DNA from 4 places in the Thalassolituus sp. UBA675 genome. Region 2 is predicted to be linked to each of the others. Evidence: predicted binding sites of a transcription regulator. Region 2 holds the regulator's gene; each other region holds the start of a gene.
The links. The regulator LexA, encoded in region 2, represses DNA repair genes until DNA is damaged. The targets are predictions, from matches to a motif close to TACTGTNTANNTANACAGTA.
Positions count from the first base shown of each region.

Region 1: imuA (translesion DNA synthesis-associated protein ImuA) is a predicted target of LexA. The motif match lies at 1,319-1,338, and genes of this name have one in related genera.
Region 3: recA (recombinase RecA) is a predicted target of LexA. The motif match lies at 1,935-1,954, and genes of this name have one in related genera.
Region 4: recN (DNA repair protein RecN) is a predicted target of LexA. The motif match lies at 1,218-1,237, and genes of this name have one in related genera.

Region 1 covers NZ_DBNJ01000012.1:108,014-111,195, reverse strand. The annotation lists gene B3007_RS06210 (Y-family DNA polymerase) at 1-609, opposite strand, end outside; gene imuA (translesion DNA synthesis-associated protein ImuA) at 614-1,285, opposite strand; gene B3007_RS06200 (hypothetical protein) at 1,442-1,870, opposite strand; gene B3007_RS06195 (hypothetical protein) at 1,870-3,078, opposite strand.
Region 2 covers NZ_DBNJ01000026.1:239,692-242,873, forward strand. The annotation lists gene B3007_RS11805 (hypothetical protein) at 1-240, shown strand, start outside; gene B3007_RS11810 (hypothetical protein) at 376-648, shown strand; gene B3007_RS11815 (cell division inhibitor SulA) at 687-1,112, opposite strand; gene lexA (transcriptional repressor LexA) at 1,163-1,762, opposite strand; gene B3007_RS11825 (TetR/AcrR family transcriptional regulator) at 1,945-2,586, shown strand; gene B3007_RS11830 (L,D-transpeptidase) at 2,602-3,120, shown strand; gene nagZ (beta-N-acetylhexosaminidase) at 3,128-3,182, shown strand, end outside.
Region 3 covers NZ_DBNJ01000025.1:9,727-12,908, forward strand. The annotation lists gene B3007_RS10225 (AraC family transcriptional regulator) at 1-227, opposite strand, end outside; gene B3007_RS10230 (regulatory protein RecX) at 381-863, opposite strand; gene recA (recombinase RecA) at 844-1,875, opposite strand; gene B3007_RS10240 (CinA family protein) at 2,027-2,512, opposite strand; gene B3007_RS10245 (Ig-like domain-containing protein) at 2,606-3,182, opposite strand, start outside.
Region 4 covers NZ_DBNJ01000008.1:32,053-35,234, reverse strand. The annotation lists gene dnaK (molecular chaperone DnaK) at 1-402, opposite strand, end outside; gene grpE (nucleotide exchange factor GrpE) at 527-1,099, opposite strand; gene recN (DNA repair protein RecN) at 1,266-2,942, shown strand; gene fur (ferric iron uptake transcriptional regulator) at 3,041-3,182, opposite strand, start outside.

The DNA.
Region 1 (3,182 bases), on a different contig from region 2:
ACGACCAGTTTCTGCGAGTGGCAGTTGTAATAACTCTCCCAGACGCTGGATACCCAGTCGCTGTAGTGCCAGCAGCTGTGCATCGTTGAGATGCAATTTATCCAAAGGAAGTGCCTGTAGCGCATGCTGTTGTTGTACGGTATTCAGAGAGAGTGTCTGTATATCAGCGAGTGCCTGCCAGCGCGCAGAAACAGGCGTCAGGCCTAAGCCATATTGCAGTGGCCACTGATGCTGCTGACAGCCGTCTTTGAGCGTGTTAGCGAAGGCTTCAATGCCACCAAACAGCCTCAGCATGCTCCCTGCTTCGAGCCATAAGCCGTCCGCTGGGTCCGGGAATATCTGTGCAGAGTAGCGATATGCCCACAGTGCCCTTTGTTGCAGTAACTGCTCTGCGTATTCCTTGTTCAGGGTATGGCAGACAACTTCCGGACACAGAAATAACGCACTGGCGAGAGGCATGTCTGGCCGAATTCCGCATTGCCTTGCAGCAGTTGAAACCTGAACGACCCGCTGCTGATCCTGAGTAATCACAATAACCGGGCTGTGATAATCATGGACCAGACTGTGCAGGTACATATCCGGAAAGTAGAGATAGAGCCAGGCGTTCATTGGCTTAACCTGTCCGGGTTGCGCTGTTCAGTGACAGTGAAAAGGCATTACCCGGCCAGCGTCCCCGACGTTTAATAAAGCGCAGGTTTGCCTGTTCTGCTGAGATTCGTGTGACCTGAAGTCTCAATGGTGCGGCTGAAGCGCTGTTCTGGTGTTTGGCGTCGGGCCATAGCCAGCAGAAGTTCTTACTTGCTTCGCAGGCCAGTTGAATCCTGCGAATGCTGTTAGGGTCCGATTCAGGCAGCCATCCCATGACGGCGCTGCAGTGACCAGACCGAAGCCCTTCTTCGACGCACCAGAGTGCTTCTTTACGATCTTTGGGGTGGACCATCAACAGTCGTCGGGTATCTATTCCTGCCATTGTCAGGGCTGGCGCGTAGGGAATAGCAGGAGGAGCTACCATCATGATCCACTGCTGTTGATGACTTAATGTCGCCAGCACGGGTAGCAGAATATGCATATCACCGGAGCCGTACCTATGAGGGTAAATCTCGCAGACCTGGCCAGCTTGCCAGCCCCCTTGTGGGAGTTCACGGTTCAGCTGCGGATACCCAGAGGAGATGACTCTGGCACTGCTACAGGGTTGCTGAGCCGCCTGCCATACCAGCCCTTTGTTCAGAGCCAGGTCGAGAGGGTAACTCGGACCGGATGACGAATGTGATTGTGTCTCTGGCATACCTCTCTCTCCTATGAATGTTTTTATATACAGTACTGTATATAAAAACAGTGTTCAAGGAGTCGATACGACAGAGCACAAAAGACAGAAGAAAAAAGGGCCTCGCAGGCCCTTTCTTAGTTCAGTATTTTGTCTTGGTCGGCGTACGCCTACCGGTCAGTCGGTGGCATAAATAACGATCAGATCTTCCGGTAGGTCTGTGTCCGCAGTGAGGTAGCCAATGCTGTCTGGCGTATCAAGAAGATACTGAACCATCGCCTTCTCAGAATTGACTATCTGAGGCGGCGGGCGGCGACCAGTAAACTTCATCTGAGCCCAATAAGACTGAACCCGTGAGTCAGAAAGGCCGACGATCTTTATGTTAAACAGACTGCGTGTACGATTGCCGGGAGGTAGGGCAACAGGCTGCAGATCACGACCCACAGAGGCCCCCATAAACAGGTTACGTATCTGTTCACGGGATAATCGCACGCCGGTATTATCGGAATGCGTCACGATAATGATGCGTTCACTGGCGAAGGCAGCAAATGCCCCTGGTGCAAACAATAAGGTCAGCGCCAGTAAAGAGCTAAGTATGAGTCTCATCAGAAGATCCACTCCCACGCCACTTGGTAGAGGTAGGCATTTTCAGTGGAGTCATTTGCTGGGCTCATAAAGAAACCGCTGCGGCTTCGTGACTCTTCAAGCAGAGTTATTTCTGCTTTCAGTGCCATATTCATCCGAAAGTCCCAACGTGTTCCCAGGGTGTAGCTATCCAGGTTGCCATTCGGTGTGCTGGCAAATACCTGGTAGTAGGCCGTTGATAACATATCTTGCTGCGGGTTTCCGGTCGGGGGTATCGGCAGCTCGTTCGACATTTTGACTGCACTGTATTCGCTGCGGCTGTATGTCGCGTGCAGTGTCCAGTCGTTAATAACCCGGCCCGCCATCAGGTAGTAACCCGTGATCTCAGGAGCAATTTCGTACCCAGTGACTATGTTGACCCACTCTGCTTTATAGAATGAATTTAACGTGTCGTAGCTGAGAGACGTCTGCAGAGCGTATACATTACCGGAAGATTCCAGACTTTTGGCACTGTCGTTGTAGCCGAGGGCATACAGTTGTGAGCGCAGCTCAGATACATTCGGAATCTCAGTCGTGTTGCGCGCCTGATGGTATGACATGCGTAAAGACAGGTTATTGCGACTAATCGTAGCGACGATACCCGCCAGGTCTTCAACTTCTGTCTCAACGTCTACTTTTGAGCCGGCAAGGAACAAGTCGCCTTCGTAGTATCCGTAGTAAGCTTCGAGGTTGAGTGCCAGAGAGTTGCCTGAATGGTAATAACTGGCACTGGCGCCATTAAAATTAGAGAACAGGTAATTGTTGTAAACCTGAACAGGTGCGGTTACCCACGGGTAGCTGTAGCCAACGTCGTAACCGTCGCTGTATATAAAAAACGGTGTACGTAGTTTCCCTGCCCTGAAGTGCCAGGCGCTGCTTGGCTGATAACTCAGGTAAGCCCATTCCAGTCCGCTGTCACGATCGTCACCGGTATGTGCGACGAACTGGCTCGAAACGGACAGCTTATCGTTGAAGGAATAGGATGGCTGAACCGCTAACAGTGATTGCTCATCCAGAGATACTTCATTGGTATAGCCATCGAAACGTCGGCTGCTGTGGCTGAGGTAGCCGCCAATGACGCGGGCAAAGCCCGAGATTTCCAGATTGTCGGTCAGTTTTTCTGCATAGCATGCCTCTGCACCCAGAAGGAGGGCAGATACAACGGCAGCAACACCCGGTATTTTTATCATTATATGGTTGCTCCAAGTTGCGCCAGAGTACTCAATGTCGGCTCTGTTGCAGGAGTATAGTAATCAATTCTGCCCATACAGCTTGCGGGATGTCCCACTTCAGA
Region 2 (3,182 bases):
TTCGAAATTGTAGAGTTATCCAATGGTGACATTGCCCTGCGTCGTGCCGACGAACAGGACAGCGATGCGCTGGTTCGTATCTGTTTCTCTGAAGATGCGAAAGCAAGTCTCCAGGAGCACCATATGGATGTGGCCAGAGTAATGCTCGAGGCTGGCGTGCGCCTCGTGGGCGATCTGTCTGGGATGGAAGTCGAGAGTGACGACTTTGAGGTGCCGCAGAGCAGTCAGCACCTGCATTGATTTGTCCCTGGCAGACAAATTCATAAAAAAATCCGGTATCGGGCAACTGATACCGGATTTTTTTTTGAATTTCAGTATCCTAACTAAAGCCCTGTTAACGGGTGTACTTGTGAAAATTGACTTCTGAGGATGAGAATGAAAAAGCTAGTAGCACTCTCGACTGTAGTACTTTCCGCTTCACTGATCACCGCGTGCAGCGATGAGCCAGAAAGTTCTGAACTCGTTCAGGCATACACTGAAGCCCGTGAGCAGACGCGCACCGCGCTCGAAGAAACAAAAGATGCCATTAAAGCGATGGAGAACAACCAGGACGCGCTGGAAAAAGCCCTTGAGCGACTGGATCGTGTTGTTGAGTTGCACGAAAAAGGTGCCGTTGTGCACGTTCCTGCCGCTACTACTGCTCAGTAATTCGGGCGGATCAACTACCAGCTCCGGCTGGTAGTGTCTTATTCTCCACGCACAATGAACAGGTGTGATCCGTTTTCTTCTGCGACACGGCGTAGCAGTTGACGGGTATCTGCCGCGAGTTCGCCTGACCACTCAACAATCAAATGGCTTTTACCTGATCTCAGCGCCTTGATACACAAGTCAAACTGAGTAGCGACTTGAGTATTCAGGTGAAGTACCGGAGAGTCGCTGATGCCCGCTTTTGCCAGCCATTGTTTGTTCAGATTCTGGCTTGGGCTCAGCCACATCAACCAACGTTTCTGGTCGCTGCACAGAGCCAGCACAGGCAACAGCTGGAAGGGTTGTAATGCACTGCCTTCAGACACAATGACTTCCGTCATACTGCCTTTAGGCACGCTTCTGACGGGTGCCGCAGAGCTGAGTGGTGCTGCTTCTGGACATACTTCGAAAGATAACTGACGCATAACAATCTCTCCTGTCGTGTACCGTTTACCTGTTACTCTGGTCGGTCGCGTTACTGGCGACGAATAACACCTACGTATTTACCTTCAATCGCAAATTCCTGCTCTTTCAGGTTGACCTCAATCGGGGCGTAATTTTCGTTCTCAGCAAACAGAGTTACCTGATTGCGGCTCTTGTGGTATCGCTTAACGGTTACTTCTTCACCGACGCGGGCAACCACGATGTCACCATTGCGTGCGGTCTCTGCTTTATGCACTGCGATGTAATCGCCATCCATGATGCCGATGTCGATCATGCTGTCGCCATGCACCTCGAGCAGGAAGTTCGCTTCCGGCTTAAAGAACGACGGCGGAATTTCGCAGTAATCTTCAATATGCTCCTGAGCCAGGATAGGTTCACCGGCTGCAACGCGACCGATTACCGGCAGCCCCGGAGAGTCTTCACCTACGATGCGAATGCCACGGCTGGCACCTGGCATCATCTCAATGGCACCTTTTCGTGCCAGTGCTTTCAGGTGTTCTTCTGCTGCATTCGGTGAGCGGAAGCCAAGTTCTGCGGCAATTTCTGCTCTCGTCGGCGGGTAGCCTGTTTCGTCAATGGCTGAGCGAATCAGGTCAAGAACTTCCTGCTGGCGAGCCGTGAGCTTTTCCATGACATTTATCCAGTCTGTTGATTTATACAGTGTGTGTAAATATATACAGTACCTTTTACTGTGTAAATACCCAGTGCCGTCTAATTTTAGATCTGACGGAATTTTCCCCGAATTGCTGCAATTGTTGCGTGTTAAGTGTTTTAAACGTATGTTTGAAACACTTGTTAGTTGGATAAGGCACTATGGCGCAGAAAGATACCGCGCGCAGCATTCTCGATGCTGCAGAAGAGTTGTTTTCAGAACGGGGTTTCGCGGAGACTTCGTTGCGTAATATTACGACTAAGGCTGATGTGAATCTGGCTGCCGTGAATTATCACTTTGGCTCTAAAAAGTCTCTGATACAGGCTGTATTTGCCCGCTTTCTGACGCCCTTTGTCGCTGAACTCGATAAGGCGCTCAATACCTGCGATGCAGAGCAGGGCGAACAACCTGCTGACCTGATGTCTTTATTGCGGCTCTTATCTGACACCGCATTACGTTCGGGGGCAGACCGGCCTGAACGTCTGCGTATCTTTATGCGTTTATTGGGGCTTGCCTACAGTCAGGGTCAGGGCCATGTACGTCGTTTTCTGCGCGTGGAGTATGGTCATGTATTTCGCCGCTATTCGGATCTTCTTACCCGGGCGACGCCGGAGCTCTCCGACGAAGACCGCTTCTGGCGGGTTCATTTCATGCTGGGTGCGACTATGTTCACACTGAACGGGGTTGATTCTCTGACCGCGATGGCGGAGCATGATTTCGGTAAACCCACCGCCACGCCGGATGTTATCGATCAGTTGCTGCCGTTCCTCGCCAGCGGGCTGAAGTCACCTGCGGGTAACTAAGGAACGCGTCAGTAGATGTCAGATCTTCCGTTTATTGAGATCTCAGTCGAGGATCAACTCTTGCGGCTGACTGAGCGCGATGGCATTACTGAATATTCAGTGTCAACGGCATTGAATGGCATAGGTGAAGAAGAAGGCAGCGGCTGCACGCCGAGAGGCTGGCATCGTATCTGTGCTGTTATTGGCCGTGATCAGCCGGAAAACGCCGTATTCCGTGGGCGTCGTCCAACGGGTGAAATCTATTCTTCAGAGCTTTCCGAAGAGCATCCGGACCGGGACTGGATACTTTCCCGCATCCTCTGGTTACAGGGCCTGGAGAGTGGGCTCAACCGCTTTGGCAACGTCGACTCCCAGCGTCGTTTTATCTATATCCACGGCACACCGGATACTGAACCTATGGGGAAACCCTTGTCTCATGGTTGTATTCGCATGCGTAACAGCGATGTGATTGACCTTGCTGAACGGATTCAGGCCGGTACCCGGGTGTGGATTCAGGCGGCAAGTTTTCAGCGAATTTCCTGCATCAATTTGTGAGATGACGATGACCGAGTCTTCAGTTTCTTCCACTGATTCATACGCTGTGTCGGATGCGTTAG
Region 3 (3,182 bases), on a different contig from region 2:
CGCGCCATATAGATACCGAGATCAAACGCCAGCAACTCGTCATCAAGAAAACGTGCGACAAAGTCGTATGCATCTGCAACACGATCTGTATCAACCCACCTTGGAAGTGGTAATTCCGGGTCTATCCGCAGGATAGGCCATAGTTGATTCATATCCACGCCGCGGCCGTTCCAGTAATTCAGCAGGTGCTGTACCAGTACAATATCGACCTGAGCAGTCGGCGCCATATCCTTCCCCAACATTCGAATCCTATGAGCAATCAGACAGTTAACATTTGTTCTTTTTCTGTCAAAATCGAATGTTCCGTACCTGCGCCATCTGAGTCAATAGACTGAGGCGACACTGCCCGGTTAGGCACGAATTTAGGCGTATAAACTGAATTACTCAGAGCTTTCGCGCAGTAAGGTATCCACGGCAGCACTGATCTGATCGCTGCTGAAGCCACGATATGACAGAAAGCGCCAAAGTTTCAGTTTAAAATCAGGATTATCATGTCCTATGGAACGCGCCTTTCTGCGGGCAACTTCAAGCGCTTTTTCGTGCCAATTTTCTTCTGACGTTTCAAATGCAGAACAGGCTGTTTCTCCATCAACGCCTTTTTCCCGCAACTCCTGCTTCAAGCGAACAGGACCAACCCCACGAGAAGCACGGGAACGGACAAACATTGAGGCGAAACGCTCGTCAGACTGCCACTGGCGTTCAGCGAGCTCGTCTAACACGCATTCCAGATCGTCGGCAGAGGCTGCCTTTGGAGAGAGCTTCCGCCACAGTTCGCGGCGGGAATAATCACGGCGGGAGAGCAGATCTACCGCCGCGTGTTTCAGGCCAGACGGGTCAAGAGGCTCAGGCTTCGGCTTCTTCATCCTCAGACTCTGGTTGCTCTGAAGGTACATTCAACAGCTGCGCACGGATCTGACCTTCGATATCAGCGGCCATTTCTGGATGATCCTCCAGATACTGGGACGCGTTCGCCTTACCCTGACCGATCTTATCGCCCTGATAGCTGTACCAGGCACCTGATTTCTCAACAATGCCGCATTTCACACCCAGATCGATCACTTCACCCATATGGTAAATACCTTTGCCATACATGATCTGGAACTCGGCCTGCTTAAACGGCGGCGACACTTTGTTCTTCACGACCTTCACCCGGGTTTCATTACCTACGATTTCATCGCCCTGTTTTACAGAGCCGGTACGACGGATATCGAGGCGAACAGAAGAGTAGAACTTGAGCGCATTACCGCCAGTCGTAGTCTCAGGGCTACCAAACATGACACCGATCTTCATACGGATCTGGTTAATGAAGATCACCAGACAGTTGGCATTTTTTACATTGCCCGTGATTTTACGCAGAGCCTGAGACATCAGACGTGCCTGCAGGCCAACATGACTGTCACCCATCTCACCTTCAATCTCGGCTTTTGGCGTCAGAGCGGCAACCGAGTCAACAACGATGACATCAACCGCGCCAGAGCGTACCAGACTGTCACAGATCTCCAGCGCCTGCTCGCCAGTATCCGGCTGTGATACCAGCAAGCTATCCAGGTCGATACCCAGCTTTTCAGCATACAGAGGATCTAACGCGTGTTCGGCGTCGATAATAGCGACGGTTTTACCTGCTTTCTGCGCCTGAGCCATCGCAGACAGACACATGGTTGTTTTACCTGAACTCTCCGGACCGTAGATTTCTACAATACGTCCCATTGGCAAACCGCCAATTCCAAGCGCAATATCCAGACTCAAAGAACCCGTGGAGACTGCAGGAATGGCTTCGCGAGGCTGCTCACCCATTTTCATGATGGCGCCTTTACCGAACTGGCGTTCGATCTGGCCCAGGGCTGCATCCAGAGCTTTCTGTTTGTTCTGATCCATGGTCGGTTCCTTGGTCGTATTCAGTCGTTAATCAGGAATATTGTTCAGCAATCTTTGATTACTGTAGATTTAACCAGTATTTAATCACAGCGTTTTTTAAAGTCAACAAAACACTGGTTATTTGTTCAGTACTTTTTCAGTCAGGTGAGTTTCAGTGGTCGCAGTCATTCACGAAGCCCAATAACATCTCCAGCGCTTTGGCGACAGACTGCTGGCGGACAGCATCCCGATCACCATCAAACTGAAAGAGGTTTACCCTCTGAGCGGCCTCGCTGCCACAGCCAATCCATACTGTCCCGACGGGCTTACCCGCGACGGCTCCACCTGGCCCGGCAATGCCACTGACTGCAATACTGACGTCCCCAAAGCGGGCTGCACCTGCCACCATAGCTTTTACTGTCGCTTCGCTGACTGCACCGTGTGCATTCAATATCTCTGTTGGTACACCGAGGTCACGCTGTTTAGCAGTATTCGAGTAGGTAACAAAACCGCATTCAAACCACTGACTACTCCCGGCCAGATCGGTACACGCGGCAGCAATCATGCCACCCGTGCAGGATTCTGCCGTCACAAGTTTCAGGTTGCGAGCGAGCAATTCTGTAGCCAGAGTCTGAAGAAGATCGGATATGGCGGACATGATAGTTCCTGCGTCAAAGTCTGAGGCACAGAATATCAGATGAAGCGAGAGCGGACATGCCTTACTGGCATGTCCGTTCGCGTAAACTGAAGACTATTTAATCACCCGGATTTCTACCCGGCGATTCGCTGCACGGCCCTGTGCGGTGTCGTTACTGGCGATTGGATCTTCTTCACCGTAACCTCTGGCTTCTAAGCGCATGGGGTTGATTCCCATATCAATCAGATATTGCATCACTGCATTCGCTCTGCGCTCCGATAGCCGCTGATTGTTTGCAGCGGCCCCCAGTGAGTCCGTGTAAGCACCGATCTCGATACGGGCGTCCGGGTACTCCATCAGAGTGTCTGCGACCTGTTCGAGAGTACGCGTTGCGCCACGGGTCAGTTCGGCAGAACCACTAGCAAAATAGACACCATCAAGCCGGGCATCCAGAACCGAACATCCGCGGTGATTTACAGACATACCCGAAGGCGTACCCGGACAATCATCAATATCATCAACGATACCATCATCATCGCTGTCTGCCATGATGACCACCGGTGCTTTTACCGGTTCTGGCTTTGGCAGCGGACGCGGCTTAACCACCGGTCGGCGTTGCGGAACGGGTTCGGTGGTGCCAAAGCGTTTCATTATAGAAAGGCCGACAAAATGAGCATCCCGGGTGAAAGAC
Region 4 (3,182 bases), on a different contig from region 2:
CACTTCTTCACCCAGGTAGTCTTCTGCAGTTTTCTTCATTTTCTTCAGAACTTCTGCAGACACCTGTGGCGGTGCAAACTTATCGCCTTTCACTTCAACCCAAGCGTCACCATTGCCCGCTTCGATGATTTTGTAAGGCACCATTTTGATGTCTTTCTGAACGACGTCGTCTTTGAAGCGACGACCGATCAGACGCTTAACTGCGAACAGCGTGTTCTGTGGATTAGTAACAGCCTGACGTTTTGCAGACTGACCAACCAGAGTCTCGTCGTCGGTGTAAGCGATGATAGAAGGGGTTGTACGATCACCTTCGGCGTTCTCAATAACACGCGCCTTGTCACCGTCCATAATCGCAACACATGAGTTAGTGGTGCCGAGGTCGATACCAATAATTTTACCCATAATTGAATCTCCAATTTGCCGCCTGCTGCGGCTATCTGAAACTTTGTAAAAACAGCGTTATCTGTCGTTGTTAGCTATATAAGGTCACGTTTTTTGCTTTCAAGACCTTATTCCATACTTTTTATCAGGCATTCTCGTCGATCTGAGCGGCGCCTTTGCTGACCATCACCATCGCTGGGCGTAACAGACGGCCATTCAGGGTGTAGCCCTTCTGCATTACTGCCATCACTGTGTTCGGCGCCAGCTCTGCATTTTCGACCATGCTCATTGCCTGATGTAGCTCTGGGTTGAAAGGCTCGCCTTCCGGGTTTACCTGCTCAACTTTGAAGCGTTCAAGCGAACTGATTAAGCCGGAAAGGGTCATTTCCATACCTTCACGGATCGCTTTGGTCGCTTCTTCTTCCGGCGCTGCAGCCAGACCGCGCTCCAGATTATCGACAACGGTCAACATTTCGTTGGCGAACTTCTCGACAGCGAACTTGTGCGCCTTTTCGACGTCCTGCTCTGCACGACGGCGAACATTCTGCATTTCAGCCTGCACACGCAGGACCTGATCTTTGGCTTCTGCCACTTCCGCACGGGCAGCTTCCAACTCAGCATCAGCCGGGGCTTCTGCCTCTACCTCAGTGTCTTCAACAGTTTCCTGTTCGGCAGCTTCTTCCAGAATTTCTTCCTGGGGTTTCTGTTCTTCAGACATCAGTCACCTCTGTCATCGGTCTTAATTCATATCGCTGTCGGCTATATGGGGCCGGCCGTTGGCAGTTCAACCCCTGTTTTCAATCCCTGATCCTGGAAAACACCTTGACAGGAATCGATACTGTATATAAAAACACTGTATATACATTCAGATCAGAGGATGTCGTATGCTGACCTCACTGTCGATTCATCAGTTTGCCCTGATCGAGCATATGGAGCTCGATTTCTCTCAAGGCATGACGGTTATCACCGGTGAAACCGGCGCCGGTAAGTCTATTCTGCTGGGCGCACTGGGGCTGACACTGGGGCAACGTGCAGAAGCCGGAGCAGTGCGACAGGGGCAGGATAAAGCCGATGTCGCTGCTACGTTCTCTACCAATACCGCCGCTCTGGAGTGGCTCAGGCAGCATGAACTCCCCGCCGACGACGATAACGTCATACTTCGTCGGGTCATTTCTGCAGAAGGTCGCTCGCGAGGCTATGTGAATGGCCGACCAGTATCCGCTGCTGACCTTCGTGATCTTGGCCAGCACCTTATCGGCATTCACTCGCAACACGCACATCAACGGTTGCTGGAGAAAGACGCCGCCCGCGACATCCTGGACGCCTATGCAGGGTTAAACCCGCTCGCAGAGACGGTTCGTCGTGGATTTTCAGCCTGGAAGAAAGAAGAGAAGCGCTTACAGACACTGCGCGAATCCAGCAGCGAACTTCTGGCGCAAAGACAACTGCTTGAGTATCAGGTCAGTGAATTGCGCGAACTGGACCTGAAAGAAGACGAGCTCAACGATCTGGAGCTCGAGCAAAAACGGTTATCCGGTGCAGAGAACACCTTGATCTGTGGCCAGTCGGCCATGATCGTCTGCAACGGTGGAGACTCCGGCGACGATGCTGCCAGCCAGATGATTCATCGGGCACTGCAGGAGGTCGATAACATCAACGATACACACCCCCTGCTCGACGAAGTCCGGGACATGCTGAATCAGGCACAGATTCAGCTGGACGAAGCGGCCAGCTCCCTGCAGCGGTATCTTGATAACATCGATATGAACCCACATCGTCTGCAGCAGATCGATGCTCGCCTGAGTGAACTGTACAGCATGGCGCGCAAACATCAGATCCGGCCGGAGTCGCTATATGCACACTGGCAGGAACAGGAAGCGACACTGGAAGCCATGAGCCTGTCGGACGATGACCTTGAAGCACTGGAAGAAGAAGTGGCCAATCTCAGAGCGATCTGTCTGAAAGACGCTCAGCAGCTGTCTGCTAAGCGTCAGAAAGCGGCCAACAAACTGAGTAACGCAGTAAGCAGTCACTTCGACTCTCTTGGCCTTGGCAAAGCCATTTTCACAACCCGCTGTGATGAGTTGTCTGAGGACGACCTGAATCCCCACGGGCTGAACTTTGTTGGCTTTGAAGTGCAGACCAACCCAGGAATGCCTGCTGGCCCTCTGGCTAAAGTGGCTTCCGGTGGCGAACTCTCACGAATCAGTCTGGCGCTTCAGGTCGTCACTGCAGCAACGTCTCATACCCCATGCCTGATCTTCGATGAAGTCGACGTAGGTGTAGGCGGCGGCACTGCCGAACGTGTTGGGCGCCTGATGCGCGAACTTGGTGGCCAGGCCCAGATTATGTGTGTGACCCATCAGCCTCAGGTGGCGGCACAGGCGCACAATCACTTTCAGGTGAGTAAAGTCAGTGGTGATTCTGCGACGCATACCAGCATCCGCACGCTAAGTACCTCTCAGCGTAAAGAAGAGCTGGCGCGCATGCTGGGCGGCGTTGAAATCACTCAACAGACACTGGCTCATGCGGGTGAAATGCTGGCCATGGCAGGTTCTTAAGGCGTCTGGCTCATAACGTATCAGTAGGTATAAACAGATATAAAAAAGAGCCGCAATTGCGGCTCTTTTTGATTGTACTTGCTAATAATAGCCTGACGTCACTTCTTACGAACGTACAGTACCAGGCTGTGATCAACCAGATCAAAGCCATGTTCTTCAGCAATTTCGTGCTGCAGACGCTCAATCTGTTCGTTAGAGAACTCAATCACGGTGCCATCTTCGACGTTCACCATGTGATCG